Regions from separate parts of the Paenibacillus sp. OAE614 genome, predicted to be linked through region 1. Evidence: riboswitches for the same ligand, from Rfam matches in the RefSeq annotation. Region 1 holds a riboswitch; each other region holds the start of a gene.
The links. Region 1 has a riboswitch for cyclic di-AMP ahead of ABIE48_RS31125 (C40 family peptidase). Riboswitches for the same ligand answer to the same signal wherever they lie in the genome.

Region 1 (3,796 bases):
CTTCAAGGTCGATTTCGTCCCCAGGCCGTTTTTCACGGGCTGCGCCGACCACAGCCTGCATAAAGCTCTTACCCAGCCCCTGGCCGCATAAATCAGGCCGCATACCAACACCAAGCCGGGTCACGCCTGCCAAGGGAAAGAACTGCGCGAACCCGCACAAGGTATGTTCAGCATCCAGGACGGACACATATTGGCTTTGTCTCACCTCAGGATCACCAGATTCGACGCCAAGCGCCTCCATCTGATCCCACGGCAGCCAGCCGTATAAATCGTATGGAGGTTCGTACACCCAGCCGCAGACGGTCTCAGCATGCTCCCGGGTCATGGGAACGATCATGAAGCTCTCATGTTGGAGGTTCATGTGCAGATCTCCCTTCCAGACCTCCCTGTAGGATTTGAACATTAGAGAAAAAATATTCCGGATTGTCCCAGATATCTGTTTAATTTCGGAATAGCGGGGTAAATGAGGAGTAGCGGGCGGGGATGGAAAGGTTACCCATTTCTGTCCGCAAAAAATCCCGCAAAAGGAGATTTCGGCAAAAATCTCATTCTACGGGATCTCGTACCCTTGCTTTACCTGCATTACTGGACGTCATCTACGTCCTCGGAATCGACGGCGGCGGTTTTGTATTTATCCGTACTCATGATTCGTTTGGCGCCAACGTAGCGGTTGACGTAGTAGCTGTCGCTCAGAGAGCTGATGATCACACCGCGAGAAGTGGAGGCATGTGCGAATTTTCCGTCGCCGACGTAAATTCCGACATGGGATACTCCGGCTCCCGATGTATTAAAGAATACCAAGTCGCCTGCTCTCAGATCACTGCGGGATACGGCCGAACCCATGCTGAACTGGGAACCAGACTGATGGGGCAGATCGATGCCCAATTGATCAAATACGTACATTGTAAATCCCGAGCAGTCAAATCCGCTTGTTGTGGTTCCGCCCGTTCTGTACTTGGTTCCGATCGCGCTGTCGATCACTTTATCCATCTTGGAATCTGCGAAAGCGCTTCCTGTGCCGACCGTGAGCACAATGGCGAAACTCATGACTGCTGCTGCAAGCTTCTTCTTCAAGTAAAATACCCCTTCCGGCGCCTGCGAGGTTAGCTTAAGGATTCGGTAGAAGGCCCCCTATGATCCCTCTGGAGCAAGATCAATTCACCCATAACTGGTTCCCCCGCTTTCCTTAGTGTGAGGAAATTCGGCATGAACTTTTTACACTATGTATAATTCCCTGTTACTTCTTATTCGTTCGCAACTTTGTGTCAGGTAAAGATTACAAAGTTGTTACTATCGCTGGGACTATTGTAACAAAGGAATCGGACTTTGGCAATTGTTTCTAACAGAAAAAGAAGATTTGTAGGAAAATTTATAGGAAATGATGTTTATTTGTTGGACGAGTGGGTAAAAGAAATGACAAGGGTGGAAAAAACAGGAGAAAATCGTGGATTTACTCGTTTAAAAAATTTTTTTGAAATGCTGTTACCTTTTCGGTGGTTCTTACGTCTAATAAGTAACAACAAACCCGCGGGGCGATTTCGGCAAAAATCAGCGGCGCGGGTTGTTCTGGATATGCATTGTTTTCGAGAGATAATCAATTGTAAACCGCAGCTTGGTATTTGGCCGTACTCATGACCCGTTTGGCGCCAACGTAGCGGTTGGCGTAGTAGCTTTGGCTCAGTTTGCTGATGGTAACGCCTTTCGAAGAGGACGCGTGCGCGAATTTTCCGTTGCCGATGTAAATGCCGACATGGGAAACGCCTGCGCCTAGGGTGTTAAAGAAAACCAGGTCTCCTGCTCTCAGCTGGCTTTTGGAAACAGCGGTACCTGTTTTATACTGCGCAGCGGATTGACGCGGGAGGGTTAACCCCAGCTTTTGGTACACGTAACGGGTAAAACCGGAGCAATCGAAGCCGTTCGTAGTTGTCCCGCCGGTTTTGTAAGAAACGCCGATCGTGTTGTTAACGATGTGATTCAGAGATGAATCCGCAAATACGCTGCCGGTGCCCATGGAGAACGCAAGTGTAAGGCCCAGCGCTGCGGCTGCCAACTTCTTCTTCAAAAAAATAAACCCCTTCCAATGCCTGCGAGGTTAGCTTAAGGATTCGGTAGAAGGTCCCCTATGATCCCTCTGTAGCGAGATCAATTCACCCAAAATTGGATCCCCCGCTTCCTGGTGCCTGGGAATTCGGCTCGTGATGATTGCACCGGAAATGGACATGCTGACAAGTTACCTATAATCCTACATACCAATCAAATGAACGGACAAATGATGAAATCAGTTACAGCAAAGTCAAAATCGTTACAGCAAAGATTACAAAGTTGTTACTAAGTTCGTACTCGGATTATTTTAACAGAGGATTTATACTTTGGCAAATGGTTAACAATCATTTTACAACAAAAACCCCGCCTCTTTTCAACAGAAAGAGACGGGGTTCTTCTTTTATCAGCGGATTAAAGTGATGACAAAATTTTAACTATTCCGAAATATTTTTTTTCGTACGGTTCATTTGCTGATGCCACAAATCATATTGGGAGGAGATATTCCATAATTTAAAGATACAGCTGACCATATGATAGCCCTGCTGGATAATCAGAGTGGCAAGCCCTGCCCAGATCAGAGAGACACTGCTGGTAATGCCATACAAGAGCAGGCTGACCGCGCCCAGCAGAACGGATATGCCGATGACCGGCAGCGCGCTTCGCAGGCAGATCCAGAGCGAGGAGAACATGCTGGTTCCACCGGTTTTGCCAAACTGCATGAACAGAATCATCTGATGGACGATGTAGCAGTACAGAAGCCAGACTGCAATGTACGGGATGCAGTGAAGCAGCTGGGCATGGTTTTGGATCGCGCTGAGCAGGATTGGATACATCTTCGGGATCATCCAGTATAACGGAGCGGCGATAAGCACCCATTCGATCAGGTGAAAAAGAAACACCGTTTTGCCGTGCAGCTTCATACCCTGGAAGAAAAACAGTCCGCGTTCCCCCTGATGCTCCCGGTGCAGGCCGTAGAAGATGCCCGCGTGGATAAAAGGGGTCAGCAGCATGCGGAGGGCGACCATTCCCAGGAGAACCCACAGATAGGTATGCACGGTGCTGCTTTGGGTCAAGCTCATTTGTCCCTCCACATAATAGAGGACCTGGCTGAGTTCGGTCGGCGGGGGATCGGGATACCGCATCAGCAGCGGCACAACCGCCGAATCGATCAGACGGTACAGGAAGTAGCCCCAGAGCAGCTGGTACAGGAACATGATGATCATGACATAAAATTGGTCTTTGACGCTTTTCCAACCGTTAACAATATAGGATTTCACTGCTCTCACCTCACCAGGACAGACTTCCAAGCAGGGTTTCAATCAGCTTGGTAATGCTTACGTTCCAGCGGAGGAGCACTTTATGATCCATGTCCGCCTTCAGGTAGTTGTTCACATGTTTGTTTTCCAGCACGATCGTATAGCCGGGATCGATCATGGCCCAGGCCAGCGGGGAGCTGTATGTCAGCTTGAACTGGGTGCTGGCGTTTTTTACGTCCCAAACCTTTTTGATCTGATGCCCGTCCGTAAACGTGAACAGAATCGGCACCTGCGGCAGATCGCCGCCCTTTTTGCTGACCTTCACCAAAGAATCGTACCGGGGCTGCGCCGAATCCTTATCCTTGCGCACCGTAATTTCGTCGACCGAAAAATCGGCCATTTGGCTGCCGTATACATATTGATCGAAGAAGGTCTGCCACGACTTGCTGGTTACCTGCTCGACCACCTTTTGAAAATCAGCCGTGGCAGGATGTTCG
Region 2 (3,796 bases), 6.5 Mb from region 1:
GCGCTTCCCGGGTAAGGTATTGAAACAGTGGATGGGCGTTGCTGCCCTTGACGTCGATCTTCTCAAACATCGGGAACGTGACCCCGTAATTCATCTGGCAGAATTCGCCGATCTCCTCGCTGGTACCTGGCTCCTGATTGGCAAACTGGTTGCTCGGAAAACCGAGAATTTGAAAATGATGGTCGCGGAATTCGTCGTACAGCTCCTGCAGCCCGCGAAACTGCGGCGTAAATCCGCATTTGCTGGCCGTGTTCACGATCAGCAGCACGTCACCTTCATATTCCTTTAACGATACCTCTTTGCCGCGCAGCGTGTTCACTTGAAAATCATAGACGCTCACTGCCATCCTCCTCCTTTTGTGCTGCTATGAATCATCATCCAGCCGAAGCATTTACCAAGCGCACAATTTAATTTTAAACGATTGAACTGTAATGTCAATGCGGATATTCCTGCGAGCCGGTGTCCCGGAATGACCTGGTTTCCATAAATGCGCCAAATCGGGAGCATGGAAGAGGTAGAAGTCAAAAAGCCAAAATGTAAGCGCTAATAAGGTCCTGAATGTTCCAAAATTCGCGGTTCATGATTTTTAGACTGCCTTTACAGCTTGGAAGGAGCGGGTGTATGATTCAGAGCGTATTCAATACAGTTTCCATTACTAATCGCTGAGTTTCCGCAAAAAAGCGCGGAAATCGGGGGAACCAAACGCGTGCCATGGAGCAGCGAACCGGTGTGAGAGTCGGGGGTCTGCTGCCAGCCGCAGGGGTGAATCCCGGCTACGGATGCCATGGATATCCGGCCGGGTAGAGCGACTCTCACCGCTCGAATCCGTCAGCTAACCTCGTAAGCGTCGTTTGAGAGAGGAATGATGAAACTTGCGACCCGAATAAACTTTCGGATCACAGGGGGATCAGCTGGCCTCTGTGTTTTTTTTACCCTTTTTTAGCTTACTGGAACAAAAGAGAGCATTCATCACAATCACATACAATTATCAATAACGCTTAATTTCGGCCGGAAACGGCCGGGAGCGGGGGAACCACAGCGGCCGCCTGGAACGGAAGCCGCCGGGGTGAATCTTTCCGGTACGGCAAGTACCGGAAGGTAGGGCGACTCTCACGCCCGAATCCGACAGCTAACCTCGTCAGCGTAACGGGAGAGGCAGCACTTGTCGTGCGCATTTTGAATAAAGGACGATCCTATTCATATTCGTCTACATTCAAGAAGCCGCGGGAAAGGTCCTTCTTTCCCTGCGGCTTCTTTTGCGTATTTGCGGCTGCCGCACAGGAGGAGCCTTTGAAATGGACAACGTCGTCATCGTGACCGCGCCGAACGAGGCGGGACGCAATTTTATCAAGCTGCTGATGTATTGGAAAAGGCCCTTTGCCGTTCTGACCAACAGCGCTCAGGAGGAGCGCCTCTTGAGAAAGATGGGGGTGCAGCGGATCATCCGGCTGAATACGAATCAAGCGGAGTATTGGGTGGTGCCCGAAATGGAGGTCGGCAAAATCTTTCTGTTTGAAAGCAGCCTCAACTTGACCTGCCGCTATTTGCAAATCTGCCGTCCCTGGACGTCGGAACCGGTATATGTCATTACGCAGAGGGGCAGCTCACCCGGCATTTACCGGGGGCTTGGTGCCGATCACATCATTTATACCTTAAACGGCGAAGTCGGATTTTTACTGAAATAAAGATGATTCTAACCATGCAAAGGAGAGACCGGAAACGATGATGGATGTATATATGATACTTGCACTCGCTGCCACCTATGGCGTGTTCTTGTTATTTCTTCATTGGTGCGGCCGAGTGGTGGAAGAAGGGGGCAAAGACCAATGATCGTCGTTGGGGCATTCGCCGTGCTTGTCTTTATCTATTTGGTTTACGCCTTGATCCATCCGGAAAAATTTTGACCGGTATTTTAAATCTGTAAGCCTCAAGGGGCCAAAGCAGAACATGCTCGTAAGAGGGGGAAGCCAACCTTGGATATTTTGCAAATTTGTATCGTGATTTTCGTGCTCCTGCTGCTCGTGAAGCCGGTAGGCACTTACGTATATCATATGTTCTCCAATGAACCGAATCGGACGGACCGGATCTTCAGCGGCGTGGAAAGAGTTCTATACCGGATCATCGGGCTGAAGCAGCGGGGCAGCATGAATTGGAAAAAGTACGCGCTCAGCATGATCGCAACCAATATTTTTCTGGTAGCGATCAGCTATATATTGCTCCGAACGATGGGCGGCCTTCCGGGCAACCCGAGCGGCATCGGCAATATGGAGGCGAGCCTGTCCTTCAACACGGTCATCAGCTTTATGACGAACACGAACCTCCAGCATTACAGCGGAGAGAGCGGCATGTCTTATTTTGGCCAAATGATCGTCATCACGATGATGATGTTTACCTCGGCCGCTTCGGGCCTGGCTATCGCGATTGCTTTTATGCGCGGCATCACCCGCAGGGGTGAGGGACTCGGGAACTTCTTCGAGGATTTTATCAAGGCGCATGTCCGCCTGTTCGTGCCGCTCGCTCTCATCGTGACCCTGGTGCTGGTCGGGCTCAAAGTGCCGCAGACGCTGGAGCCGATGCGGGCCGTGCAAACGCTGGGTGGCGGCGTGCAGCAGATTCCGCTGGGTCCTGTAGCCTCGCTGGAATCGATCAAGCACCTCGGAACGAACGGGGGAGGTTTCTTCGGCGTCAACTCGGCCCATCCGTTCGAGAACCCGAGCCCGCTGACCAACGTGATCGAAATTCTCAGCATGTGGACGATTTCGGCGTCACTGCCTTACACGTTCGGACGGTTCGCCCGGAACAAGAAGCAGGGCTGGATGATTTTCAGCGTCATGATGACGCTGTTCGTAGCGTTCCTGTGCCTGACGTATTTCTCGGAAAAAGCCGGCAACCCGCTGATCAACCAATTGGGAATCAACAGCTCGGCCGGCAGCATGGAAGGCAAGGAGGTGCGCTTTGGTATCGCGCAGTCCGCGTTGTTCACAACCGTCACCACCGCCGCTACGACGGGGTCGGTCAACAACATGCATGATACGCTGACGCCGCTGGGAGGACTTGCGCCCTTGGCCGAAATGATGCTGAACGTCGTGTTCGGCGGCAAGGGGGTCGGCTTCGTCAATATGATCATGTATGCGATCCTCGGCGTATTTATCTGCGGCCTGATGGTTGGCCGGACGCCGGAATTTCTGGGGCGGAAGATCGAAGCCCGGGAGATGAAGCTGATTGCGGTGGCAATTCTGATGCATCCCTTCATTATTCTTGCGCCGACGGCGATTTCGTTTATGACGCACCTGGGAACCGATGCCTTTACCAATCCTTCGTATCACGGCTTGAGCCAGTCGCTCTATGAGTTCACCTCCTCGGCGGCGAATAACGGCTCCGGGTTCGAGGGATTGGCGGACAATACCGTATTCTGGAATGTAAGCACCGGTCTGGTGATGCTCCTCGGCCGATATATTTCGATTATCGCGCTGCTCGCCGTTGCAGGTTCGCTGGCGGTGAAGCAGAAGGTCGCTGAGACTCAGGGCACCTTCCGGACCGACAACAAGCTGTTCGCCGGCATTTTGACCGGAACCGTGCTGCTGATCGGGGCGCTGACGTTCCTTCCGGTCCTCGTTTTGGGGCCGGTCGCCGAATTTTTAACACTTAACTAAAGAGGTGGAGCAAGTCATGAGCGGACAACGCAAAAGCATGCTGTCTGGCGGCATTGCCAAACAGGCGCTGAAAGACAGCTTTATGAAACTGAACCCGGCCGTAATGATGAAAAATCCGGTCATGTTCGTTGTGGAGGTCGGCA
Region 3 (3,796 bases), 5.7 Mb from region 1:
GCCGTCCTCGGCCGTGTCCTTGTCGTACTCCGCCAACCAGTTTGTGACCACGGCCTTTATTTCGTCGCTTGGGGCCAGCGTGCTGGCAACGAAAATTTACACGCAGAACATCATGTTCTTCGTCATGATTCTGGCCGTCTCGCTGGGCCGGGGCGGGCAGATCATCGTCGGGCAGCTGGTCGGCGCGGGCCAGAGGGAAGAGGCCTACAAGCAGGTGATCCGGAATCTGATCCGCAGCGAGCTGATCACGCTGGCGGCCGTCGCCGTGCTGATGCTGTTCCGGCAGCCGCTGATGAAGCTGTTCACGACCGACCCGGACATTATCGCGATGGGAGCGGCCTTGCTGCTGCTGAGCTTTCTGCTGGAGCCGGGGCGCAACTTCAACGTCATCCTGGAACGGTCGCTGCAGGCCGCCGGCGACGCCCGGTCCGCCATGGTCGTGTCCATCACGGTGACCTGGCTCTTCAGCGTGCCGCTGACGTACCTACTCGGCATTTATTGGGGATACGGCCTGTACGGCATCTGGGCGGCTTTTATCGCCGACGAATGGCTGCGGGGCATCCTGCTCTGGGTCCGCTGGAGGAGCAAGGCCTGGCAGCGAAAAGCGCTGGTGCAGCTTCGCAGCGAGGAGCAGGCGCTGTAGCCGCCCGCGCAGGCAGCACAAAAGAACCGCCACTCGGGGATTATCCGGGGTGGCGGTTCTTTGTGCCGGTGCCGAACAGGGACAGATATGCCGAGGAGCGGCGGATCAAGGCGCGGGTATCCGTCGGGAACTCCCGGCCGAGCAGCGGGAGGCGGTTGACGGGAGCTTTCGCCTGGACTTCCGTATCAAGGTCAGCCGTCAGGCCGGAGATCGCAAGCGACGTTCCTCCCCCGATGCGCAGCGATGCTGCGGCTCCTTCGGCGTAAGCCGTACGGTTCAGCTCGAGAAGGCCGGCATCAAGGGATCTTCCTATGTGTTCGGCTGTTGTGCGCGCGGTATGCTGCTCCAGGCGTGATCTGACATCAAGCAGCGCCATCAGCGCGAGCGGGTACTGATTGTGGTCCGGATGCTTCAGAATGTGCATGGCCGTCGCGGTGATGGCCTCTTCCAGCGTCAGGCCGCAAATATAGCGCAGGCGGCAGCCCCACCGTACCAGATCGAAGGCTTGCTTGCCTGAGCACAGCAGACCCTCGGCAAGCCCTTCCTCTCCGGAGTAAGGCAGCTTTAAAATGCCGATCCGGCAGTTTTCCAGCCAGCCCAGGCTGTGGTGCTGGTACCTTGGAAGAACGATTTCAAACAGTTCGATGGTGGGAATCAAAGCCCGGTTCATCGTGACATCCTCCTTGACCGTGATTTCATGGTTACTCCCTGCCGTCTTGTTCCGGATCGTCACGGCCAGTAGGGTTCTATACATGTGTCCGATTGGTAAACTATCCGAATCATACGTCCAAGGGATATCTTTGGCAAGAAGACGAGGCGGATTTTTTTAGATCAAAACCAGCATCTTTCCAGTGCAAAGTCCAAAATTCCGGCAAAAAGCCGCTTTTTTTCAGCCTAGCGGCTTCAGCCCTATTCCGGCACTATTTTCCGATCCAATGGGCGGGTTCAGCCATTTGAATGGCTTCCCGCCTTCAGTTATCCAGCAAAGCTAAGGAAAGCGGTAGGAAAGGCCGTAAAACAATGATTCCTACGGATTAGGACCCGTTTTCCCATCAGATCCCCAAATAAAGCAGGGAATCGTATCGTTTCCCTGCTTTACAGTTCGCCGTCCCAGGCGTATATTCATTTCATCATCCAATAGAGTAAGATTTGCGACTTGATGAACGCTGAATTTTCCGATGAAAAGCGGGGGAACCAATCGCAGTCCTCGTCCCACGGAGCTTTATGCTGGGGCTTGCGGCTTGCAGGGGTGAATCGGAGGCAGGATAACGCCTGTTTCCGTAGGGCTACTCTCACGGCCCGAATCCGTCAGCTAACCTCGTAAGCGTAGTTGAGAGCGGAGGAAACTGTGATTTGACGCATCAACACAGGGTATCTGCTCTGTGTTTTTCTGTGCGCTCATTTTGAAGGATGAAACGTGTACATGGAATATGTCTATTCGCTGAATTTCCGCCGGAGGGCGGAAAGCGGGGGAACCGGTCGTGTCTGCAGCATCCGCTGCGGCCATATGGGGTGAATCTCGAAAGTGATGAGTAGGGCTACTCTTTGGCCCGAATCCGTCAGCTAACCACGCAAGCGTGTTAAGAGAGGCAGCTGTTATTCATGCAGATGGCAAGGCTTATTCAGCCTTGGATTTGGAAGCATGGAAGAGTGTCCTCTTTCCGGTGCTTCTTTTTTGTTGTTTAAAAAAGGAGAAGCATTGATTCCCAAGCGGGCGGCGCCCGCAATTTTGTACAAATAGAGAAAACAGGTTATGTGGGAGAGAGGAGAACATGAAGTGCCCCAGATACAAGTAAACGGAACCACGTTATATTATGAAATTCACGGCAGCGGCACGCCCATCGTGTTCATTCACGGGCATTTGTCGTCCCATCATATGTTTGAGCCCCAGGTCGAATATTTCAGCAAGCGGGCGAAGGTAATCGTGCTGGACCTCCGCGGTTACGGCAATTCGGGGAAGCTTGACGTGGAGGTCGGGCACATTATGGAAACCCAATGCAGCGATCTGTGCGAGCTGCTCAATAAGCTGCATATTTCGCAGGCGACGCTGGTCGGCTGTTCCAGCGGAAGCGTGCTCGCCCAGACGTTTGCCGCCCTTCATCCGGACCGGGTCAGCGCTCTGGTGCTCGTAGACAGCTACTTCGCGGGATGCTTCGGGAAAAAGAACCATTTGCTGAATATTTGCGAGGCGTGCAGTTGGCTGTCTTATTATTTGCCTGCGGAGTTTTTCCTCCGGTCGCTGCGGGTGACGTATAACCGGTGGAGACCGGTCTACAGCATCCTGCGCAAGGAGCTGTACCACAAGCGGCCGACAGAGTCGATCAAGCAGCGCATGGAGCTGCTGCGTATGGAGATGCCCGCCAATTTGGCGCGGCTGCCGATGCCTGTACTGTGCGTCGCAGGCAGCCAAAGCGAGTGGTTCGTCAAGCAAATGCAGCGGGCGGCCACCCTGTTCCGGCATGTGCAGCTGGCGACGATCGAGGATGCGATGTATCCGACCCATTTGTGCCAGCCCCATGCATTCAACCGCATGCTGCTGAACTTTTTGATGGACCAGCATATTTACCGGACTCGGGAAGCCTATGGAGGATAGCCCGCGGTCATGGGATTTGCCTCCTGGAAAGAAAATCGCATCTTGAATCGCACTGGCCTTCACTCAAACGATCTACTCGCTGTATTAGGTAGCAAGTTAACCGCCCGATAAGAAGGCGGTTAACTCAGCTCTAGCGAGTATTCGTTTTTTCAATGAGACAGATTATATTAAAAAGGGTGGGATGAACCGTCCATCAATATCGGTGAATCCGTATTCCTGGGCAAGATCACCAACTTGTAGTACCAGTCCGTTTTTCAGTTTCACTTCATCATCCCCAGCTAGGGCTGACACCGCTCGCCCTACGTAGTACGGCGACTCCGTGTGTTTCAAAGCTTCAACCTCTTTCCAATGATCTTCATCTGTACCGAAGTTCCTTAATACCAGTTCTGTTCTCATCCAGCCAGGGGAGACCGCTACCACGGTTATTTCAGTGCTTTTGAGATCATGAGCTAATCCGAGCACTGAGCGGTTAATTGCATTCTTGGCGAGGTCGTAATAGAAAGTTCCTAAATACTTATCCTGATCCTGAAATGTGGTATGTACGATCAATCCAGAATCAG
Region 4 (3,796 bases), 5.4 Mb from region 1:
TATGAGTAACAATATGAGTATGTTCCCCACCAGTACCGTGATCATGTTCAGTCATGTCTCAACCCCCTTTCTGCAAATTATAACCCCCATAGGGGGATGATAACAACAATCGGGATCCAGGTTCACGTTTGCAGAAATGGATAGAAAAGCAAATATTACATGAATTATGTCTTCACTAAACTCTGCCTGCAGCAGAGTTTTTTGGTTTTAACAATAACCAATAAGTCCGGGAAACCTTCACAAGTTCTTCATAAGTTTTAGGTAGAATGTTTGGGAGCTGAGGATTCAATCCAAATAAAAATATGCAAAGGTGTGTGACAAACTGTGAAAAAAGTATTCATTTTTATTAGCCTTGCAGCAATCCTGGTGCTAAGTGCGTGTGGAAACAAGGATAACGCAAACAATAATACGAACATGGACATGGGCAGCGACCATTCAAATATGGGGGATATGGACAGCATGAATCATTCCGGTTCTGGTGAGGTTCCTGCAGGGTTAAAAGAAGCTCAAAATTCCACATATAAAGTTGGAGATGAGGTTGTGATCCATGCCAAGCATATGGAAGGCATGGATGGAGCCAAGGCTAAAGTGGTCGGTGCCTATGACACGGTGGCTTATGCTGTAACGTATACTCCAACCACTGGAGGTGAACCCGTTCCCAATCACAAGTGGATTATCCAGGAGGAAATAAAGGATGCGGGTAGTGAGCCCTTGCAACCAGGAACTAAGGTGACCATTGAGGCTGATCATATGGAAGGTATGAAAGGCGCAGAGGGCACCATTGACTCTGCTGAAAAAACAACGGTGTATATGGTTGACTACACGCCAACTACGGGAGGAAACCCCATTAGGAATCATCAATGGGTAGTCGAAAGTGAGCTTTCTAAATAGAGTTTTTTTAGCAAGTGAATGATGTTGAGTGGCACAAGACGGTGAATTCCTTTCTCCTTATGCACGTTATATGACTGATACTGTAAATATTGGACATGGGCAGCGTTATGACGTGTTATCGACAAGCTCAATGAAGATCGTGGTTCGACTGTGTACTGACGGATAAATAGCTTTAGCCGATCTTGCAATGCCAGATCGGTTTTTTTGTTTGGCGTCCATATGATTATTTGCCTTGGTTTTTCTGTTGCTCGGAATCAATCCTTTACAAAATTGTTATTTTTTCTTGCTTAACATGTTCCGTTACCAAGACAAGGACCTCGATTTCGGGAATAGAAATCGACAAACTTTACTCAGCTTCGCTGAACTTCCATTAAATCCAACAAATATCAGTGAAAAAGTTACGGTTAATGGGAATCTATTAATTAGGCATTGACAAAAAATCTGATTATATACTACATTATGTAGGGTTACATTTTTTTAATAATTATTGCCGAATTTCTTGATACTGAAAACGGGGGAACCATTTTTGGGTGAAATATTCTCATTGAAGAATAGAGGGAACCTTCTACCGAACCCTTAGCTAACTCCGTAGGCATCGGAAGGAGAACTACATAGTGAAGAAAGTAATTTTGTCATTGATAGGTGCGGCCATTGTTTTTTCAGCAAGTGCAACCAGTTCCTTTGCCAGCTCCGTTAAACTCGAAAGTGAGGTGGATAAGGTCGTAGGCACTCCTTATCAGTGGGGCGGCACAACAGTGGCTGGTTTTGACTGTTCCGGTTTTATTTTATACATATTTGATAAATTCAATTTAGATTTACCCCGCACATCTAAAACACAGGCTCAAGTCGGAACTCCAGTAGATCGTGAAAACCTTAGAGCAGGAGACCTGGTATTCTTTAATACGGACGGTACGGGAATATCTCACGCGGGTATTTATATCGGCAATAATGAGTTTGCACACTCTTCAAGCAGTAAAGGCGTTACCATTAGCAAATTATCGGATTCATATTATAAAAATCGGTATGTTACAGCACGCCGCGTCTTGAGTCAACAAAGTTACCTGAAAATGATCAGCGAAATTTGATCTAGTCGAGATAAGCCACCTAAATCAAAAATGAAAGCACCGGCTGAAGTCAGCCGGTGCGTTTTGTTGTTTATTCAGGTACGTTGTTCACATTGGGATCAGGCGTATAATTATTTTGATAATCATCATACATCACATCAGTTACCATTCCAGCGGACGCGTGGTGTAAATCGTGGCAATGGAACATCCATTCACCGGGGTTGTCAGCTTCAAAGGCAACTTCATACGTTTCGCCAGGTTTGACGTTCAGCGTGTCTTTCATGATCGGAGATCCTTGAACTGGCTTGCCATTCTTGCTCAAGACTTGGAAGAAATGGCCGTGTAGGTGCATCGGGTGATCGTCCATTTTGGATTGATTTACAAAGGTCACCTTTACCTTATCTCCTCTTTTTACTTTGATTGTATCCGTATCCGGAAAAACCTTTCCATTGATCGTGTAAACCATTTCTCCATTTCTCATTTCGGTATTCAGATTCATTGTCACGTCTTCATCAAAGGTTTGATCCAAAGAAAATGCGGACGCAGACATGCTTCCGTACTCCTCCAGATCAAAATCGGGAAGTTCTTTGGATGCATCGGAAGGGTCGGGTTTCGCATTGGAACCTTCGTATTGAATCATGGCTCTCATATTTTGTGCTCGACTATCCTTAGCGTGTTCTTCAAGTAACCAGATTCCGGGATGATCTGTGTTAAATTCAATGTCATATCGTTCACCGGGAGCAATCGAGACGAATTGATCCTTGATCACAGCCGGGTCATTCACGGGCTGCCCGTCGGATGCAACAACCTTAAAAGAATGACCGTGTAAATGCATCCGGTGCGTGATGTAGCCGGCGTTAATCAACCGAAGTTTTACTTTTTCACCCTCTTTAGCGGTAAGCTTATCGATCGCATCACCTGTTTTTCCGTTGATCGTATAAAGGTCATACATACTCATATCATGTCCTGCCATTTTCATCCCACCGTTATCCATGTTCATATCTCCAGAACTCATCCATTCATCGAGCACAAGGGTGTAATCGCGGTCAGCTGTATCTTGGGGATCTTCGACAACAAGAGAACCATACAAGCCTTTGTCCACTTGATTCACACTGTCTTGATGTGAGTGGTACCAATAAGTACCCGGTACGGTGGCTTTAAATTCATAGGTGAAGGTCTTTCCGGGTTCGACAGCATCTTGTGTGACTCCTGGAATTCCGTCCATGTTGTTGGGAACCGGATAGCCGTGCCAATGGATGGAGACAGGCTGCTTGAGGTTATTTTTCAAGTTTATTTTGACCGTATCCCCAACCTTTACCCGGACTTGTGGACCGGGAACCGAGTTATTAAATGTCCATACGGGAATGGTTTTTCCCTTTTCCACTTCAAGATTACTTTCCTTTGCGGTTATGGTGAATCCTTTACCATTCACAACAGGTGTTGCTGTTGTTAATTTAACGGATGTAGCGGATTCACTCGAGTTGGAAGTAGAGTTTGAACCCATATTCATTTTTGAATGATCCATTCCGTTCATATTGCTTACTTTCGAGCAGCCAGCCGCAAAAACGGCCACCACGCTGGCGAGGATTATTGTTCTTAATATCGCTGCTTTCATTTGAAGAACCCCTTTCTAATTCTTTTGATGTAAGCCTCATTCATCATAAAATAAACATGTATAGAAATGATGAAGATGGCTGGGGTAGTATAACTTTAGGCTTGAATATTATACTATAGGGGGGTATACTAATAACAAATCGAAAGGAGGAGTCGAAATTGAAAACCATTACTTTAAACGTAAACGGAATGAGCTGTCAACACTGTGTGAATTCCATTGAAGGAGC

Region 2: it holds a riboswitch for cyclic di-AMP, as region 1 does, so the genes downstream of both, ABIE48_RS01640 (hypothetical protein) here and ABIE48_RS31125 (C40 family peptidase) in region 1, are expected to answer to the same signal.
Region 3: it holds a riboswitch for cyclic di-AMP, as region 1 does, so the genes downstream of both, ABIE48_RS05510 (alpha/beta fold hydrolase) here and ABIE48_RS31125 (C40 family peptidase) in region 1, are expected to answer to the same signal.
Region 4: it holds a riboswitch for cyclic di-AMP, as region 1 does, so the genes downstream of both, ABIE48_RS06795 (C40 family peptidase) here and ABIE48_RS31125 (C40 family peptidase) in region 1, are expected to answer to the same signal.

What each region holds. Positions count from the first base shown of each region.
Region 1 is NZ_JBEPOD010000001.1:6,792,454-6,796,249, reverse strand. Features, by position in the region: gene ABIE48_RS31135 (GNAT family N-acetyltransferase) at 1-361, opposite strand, end outside; gene ABIE48_RS31130 (C40 family peptidase) at 583-1,074, opposite strand; cyclic di-AMP (ydaO/yuaA leader) riboswitch at 1,078-1,217, opposite strand; gene ABIE48_RS31125 (C40 family peptidase) at 1,595-2,062, opposite strand; cyclic di-AMP (ydaO/yuaA leader) riboswitch at 2,067-2,204, opposite strand; gene ABIE48_RS31120 (hypothetical protein) at 2,478-3,320, opposite strand; gene ABIE48_RS31115 (M1 family metallopeptidase) at 3,331-3,796, opposite strand, start outside.
Region 2 is NZ_JBEPOD010000001.1:308,466-312,261, forward strand. Features, by position in the region: gene ABIE48_RS01635 (glutathione peroxidase) at 1-340, opposite strand, end outside; cyclic di-AMP (ydaO/yuaA leader) riboswitch at 651-863, shown strand; cyclic di-AMP (ydaO/yuaA leader) riboswitch at 986-1,158, shown strand; gene ABIE48_RS01640 (hypothetical protein) at 1,296-1,685, shown strand; gene kdpF (K(+)-transporting ATPase subunit F) at 1,827-1,904, shown strand; gene kdpA (potassium-transporting ATPase subunit KdpA) at 1,974-3,653, shown strand; gene kdpB (potassium-transporting ATPase subunit KdpB) at 3,670-3,796, shown strand, end outside.
Region 3 is NZ_JBEPOD010000001.1:1,092,235-1,096,030, forward strand. Features, by position in the region: gene ABIE48_RS05500 (MATE family efflux transporter) at 1-643, shown strand, start outside; gene ABIE48_RS05505 (hypothetical protein) at 684-1,313, opposite strand; cyclic di-AMP (ydaO/yuaA leader) riboswitch at 1,798-1,985, shown strand; cyclic di-AMP (ydaO/yuaA leader) riboswitch at 2,073-2,237, shown strand; gene ABIE48_RS05510 (alpha/beta fold hydrolase) at 2,421-3,236, shown strand; gene ABIE48_RS05515 (SDR family NAD(P)-dependent oxidoreductase) at 3,399-3,796, opposite strand, start outside.
Region 4 is NZ_JBEPOD010000001.1:1,383,857-1,387,652, forward strand. Features, by position in the region: gene ABIE48_RS06785 (metal-sensing transcriptional repressor) at 1-55, opposite strand, end outside; gene ABIE48_RS06790 (YdhK family protein) at 325-891, shown strand; cyclic di-AMP (ydaO/yuaA leader) riboswitch at 1,370-1,501, shown strand; gene ABIE48_RS06795 (C40 family peptidase) at 1,506-1,976, shown strand; gene ABIE48_RS06800 (multicopper oxidase family protein) at 2,047-3,570, opposite strand; gene ABIE48_RS06805 (copper ion binding protein) at 3,729-3,796, shown strand, end outside.